2 regions of the Klebsiella electrica genome follow, and region 2 is predicted to be linked to the other one. Evidence: predicted binding sites of a transcription regulator. Region 2 holds the regulator's gene; the other holds the start of a gene.
The links. The regulator PurR, encoded in region 2, represses purine synthesis genes. The targets are predictions, from matches to a motif close to CANGCAAACGTTTGCNTG.
Positions count from the first base shown of each region.

Region 1: Electrica_RS25115 (NCS2 family permease) is a predicted target of PurR. The motif match lies at 1,020-1,037, and genes of this name have one in related genera.

Region 1 is NZ_CP041247.1:5,255,097-5,257,297, forward strand. It holds gene phoU (phosphate signaling complex protein PhoU) at 1-261, shown strand, start outside; gene yieH (6-phosphogluconate phosphatase) at 338-1,003, opposite strand; gene Electrica_RS25115 (NCS2 family permease) at 1,172-2,201, shown strand, end outside.
Region 2 is NZ_CP041247.1:2,323,752-2,325,952, forward strand. It holds gene punR (DNA-binding transcriptional activator PunR) at 1-551, shown strand, start outside; gene purR (HTH-type transcriptional repressor PurR) at 570-1,595, opposite strand; gene cydH (cytochrome bd-I oxidase subunit CydH) at 1,891-1,980, shown strand; gene Electrica_RS11045 (MFS transporter) at 2,144-2,201, shown strand, end outside.

The sequences.
Region 1 (2,201 bases), 2.3 Mb from region 2:
CGTATCTATCGCGAAGATAAAAAGGTGGATCAGGAATATGAGGGCATCGTGCGTCAGCTGATGACCTATATGATGGAAGATTCACGTACGATTCCAAGCGTGCTGACCGCGCTGTTCTGCGCCCGTTCTATTGAGCGTATCGGCGATCGTTGCCAGAATATTTGCGAATATATTTTCTACTTCGTGAAGGGCCAGGATTTCCGTCACGTTGGCGGCGACGAGCTGGATAAGCTGCTGGCGGGTAAAGACCCGAAAGAGTAATCACCACGGCTCCCCGGTTGCGCTACGCTTACCGGGGGTACGGAGGCGCGGTAAGCTGCCTCCAGGGCTCCGGCAATTATCGCGTAATGTTCCAGCCACGCGCTTTCCACAATGCGGGCAGCTGTGCTAAATCGGTAAAGGTCGTCACTTTGGGATGATCGATCGGTTTGTTGTGCGGATCGGCGCAGAAGTAAAACACTTCCATTCCCGCCTCAATCCCGGACTGAGCGCCTGCGCTGGAATCATCCACCAGAATGCAGTTCTCGACGTTAACGTTCATAGCTTTTGCCGCATGGAACATCAGTGCCGGATCGGGTTTCCAGCGCTGAATATCGTAACCGCTGTACAGTCGGTCGGGAAAATGGCGCAACATGCCGGTTCTTCCCAGCGAGTGCTGCATTTTACTGACCGGGCCGTTAGAGACCACGCACATCGGCACGCTGACCGCATCCAGCAGCGTTTCCGCTCCGGCAATCGCTTCCAGTTCAGAATCGAACAGGCGCGCGACTTCGGCACGGTAGAGCGGTTCGAGCTCTGGTTTTTGTAGATTGACGCCGTACTCTTCGTTGATGGTATCGATGATCTCGTAGAGCTTTACGCCTTTGAAACGCTTAAAGATCTCGTCTAAATCCAGCGTAATGCCGAATGCTTTGAACATGTGAACATAGGCGCGCGAACAGATCACTTCGCTGTCGACCAGCGTGCCGTCGCAGTCGAAAAACAGGGCTTCTATTTGGGACATGCCGTTTCCATTTTAACAAGTTAACGTTTTCGTCCTGCCTGTTCACAAGACGCAATCGTTGCCGTACAGGCAAATACAATGAAAAAAATTACCATACAACTGCCCCCGGTGTCGCATTTTGGTATAGGATAGCGACGAATTTTCCCTCCTTTTGTTCGGAAACCGATAATGAGTCAACAACAAACCAGCCAGTCTTCTGGCCAGGGTCTGCTGGAGCGCGTATTCAAACTACGTGAGCACGGCACGACGGCACGTACCGAAGCGATAGCAGGTTTCACCACCTTTTTGACAATGGTCTACATTGTTTTCGTTAACCCACAAATTCTTGGCGTAGCGGGTATGGATACCAGCGCTGTCTTTGTGACGACCTGCCTGATCGCCGCCTTCGGTAGTATTCTGATGGGGCTGTTTGCTAACCTGCCGGTTGCGCTGGCACCGGCAATGGGGCTGAACGCCTTCTTCGCCTTTGTCGTCGTCCAGGCGATGGGGCTGCCGTGGCAGGTGGGAATGGGCGCTATCTTCTGGGGCGCCGTCGGTCTGCTGCTGCTGACGATTTTCCGCGTACGTTACTGGATGATCGCCAATATTCCCGTCAGCCTGCGCGTGGGGATCACCAGCGGCATCGGGCTGTTTATCGGCATGATGGGGCTGAAAAATGCCGGCGTGATCGTCGCAAACAAAGACACGCTGGTGAGCATCGGCAACCTGACCTCCCATAGCGTGCTGCTGGGGATTCTCGGCTTCTTTATTATCGCTATTCTCGCCTCGCGTAATATTCATGCTGCGGTGCTGGTCTCCATCATCGTCACGACGCTGCTGGGCTGGATGCTGGGCGATGTTCACTACACCGGTATTGTTTCCGCTCCGCCGAGCATTACGTCGGTGATTGGCCATGTTGATCTGGCTGGCTCATTGAATCTCGGTCTGGCGGGGATCATCTTCTCCTTTATGCTGGTCAACCTGTTCGACTCCTCCGGAACCTTGATCGGCGTGACCGATAAAGCCGGTCTGGCCGATGAAAAAGGTAAATTCCCGCGCATGAAACAGGCGCTGTTTGTCGACAGCATCTCATCGGTGGCAGGTTCCTTTATCGGCACCTCTTCGGTGACCGCCTATATCGAATCTTCCTCCGGTGTTTCCGTGGGCGGACGTACCGGCCTGACGGCGGTGGTGGTGGGGATTCTGTTCCTGCTGGTTA
Region 2 (2,201 bases):
TCGAGCTGATTGTTTTTCAGGAGGTCTTCAACGGCGTCTGGGACGCGCTGGCCGACGGGCGCGTGGAGCTAGCTATCGGGGCCACCCGTTCTATTCCGGTGGGGGGGCGCTACGCTTTTCGCGATATGGGGATGCTGAGCTGGGATTGCGTGGTGGCGAGCCATCATCCGCTGGCGCAGATGACCGGCCCACTCAGCGATGATGTGTTGCGCAACTGGCCGTCGCTGGTCCGGGAGGATACCTCCCGCTCGTTACCGAAACGCACGACCTGGCTACTGGATAACCAGAAAAGGGTGGTGGTGCCGGACTGGGAGTCATCGGCGACCTGCCTGTCGGCGGGATTGTGCGTTGGCATGGTGCCGAGCCATTTCGCCCGCCCCTGGATTGACCGCGGCGAATGGACCGCGCTGGCGCTGGAAAACCCGTTTCCGGATGCCGCATGCTGCCTGACATGGCAGCAGAGCGACGCCTCGCCGGCCCTCTCATGGCTGCTGGATTATCTGGGGGACAGTGAAACGTTAAACCGGGAGTGGCTGCGGGCGCCGGAGTAGCCGGCGCCGCACGGGCGATTAGCGACGGTAGTCGACGAACGGGCCGTCGACGACAGAGCGGCGCTCTACCAGTCGCGGGTGAACCTCAATCGACTGAGATTCTTCACGCTTATTGACGATCCGATCCATCAGCATATTGAAGGCCGCTTCCCCCAGCGAGTCTTTCGGCTGATGGATGGTGGTCAGCGCCGGGCTGAAATAGCGGGCGTTACGCACGTTATCATAACCGATCAGCGAAATGTCCTGCGGCACGCGCAGACCCATCTCATCCGCAGCACAGATGGCGCCCATCGCCATGATGTCGCCGCCGCAGAAGACTGCCGTCGGGCGATGCTGCTGGCTGAGGATCTGCTGCATCGCGCGGTAGCCGGATTCAGGCTCGAAGTCGCCCTGAACAATCCAGTTTTCCGGAACGGCGATCTGCGCTTCTTCCATGGCTTTCATAAAGCCCGCCAGGCGCCCGGCGCCGGTGTTACGCTCCAGTGGACCCGGGATCACGCCGATTTCACGGTGGCCGCGTTCGATCAGGTAGCGACCAGCCATGTAGCCGCCTTCGAAGGCGTTATCGATCACCGAATCGGTGAAGTCGGCTTTGGATTCACCCCAGTCCATTACCACCATCGGAATATGGCGGTACTCTTCCAGCATACTGAGCACCGATTCCGGATATTCAGAACACATAACCAGCATGCCGTCGACGCGCTTTTGCGCCATCATCGACAGATAGGCCTGCTGTTTTTCCGGATCGTTCCACGCATTGCCGAGAATCAGGGTATAGCCTTTCTGGAAACAGCTCTTTTCTACGGCTTCAATAATCTCAGCGAAATAGGCCGCTTCGCTGCTGGTGGCCAGCAGGCCGATCGATTTGGTGTGATTAACCTTCAGGCTGCGAGCAACGGCACTTGGAGAATAGTGCAGTTCTTTGATCGCCGCCCACACGGCGTTGCGGGTCTCTTCCGCCACGAAACGGGTTTTGTTAATTACATGTGATACTGTTGTAGTGGAAACGTTTGCGCGCTTCGCTACATCTTTAATTGTTGCCATTACTTCTCACTCCAGACCTTGACCTGATCGTCTGATTATCGATACGTAAACGTTTGCCTGTACACACCCTGAAGACAATTTTCATCATTGCATCACGTCGGGAAAACGACACAGAACGACAGGAAGGGGTCAATGGCCGATACGCTTTCAAATTAGCGTGGGATTTTGTCCGATCTTGCGGCAAAGGGGAAGAGCAAAAATGTGCATCGCCCTAAAACATGGAAGATTTTTGCGCGATAGTGTGCAAAAATGAGCAAGCTCACTTTTCATGTGGGGATAACAGGGGGAAAAATTGATGGATACAGATTTAAAGTTTTCGCTGACGACAACGATTATTGTCCTGGGTCTTATCGTGGCCGCTGGCCTGACAGCGGTACTGCACTGATTTATCCGGGGGAGAGGTCTCTTTCCCCCGACATCCCGCCATTATTACCAATTTCGCAAAAATCTTTTGCCATTTCGTTTACTTTTGTTTTTTTGTGATTGATGTCATGCTTTTGACTTCTAATGAGATACCGTCGCCGATGACGGTCTGCTGGAGTCATTGCATGAAAATCAACTTCCCCTTATTAGCGCTGGCGATAGGCGCGTTTGGTATTGGTACCA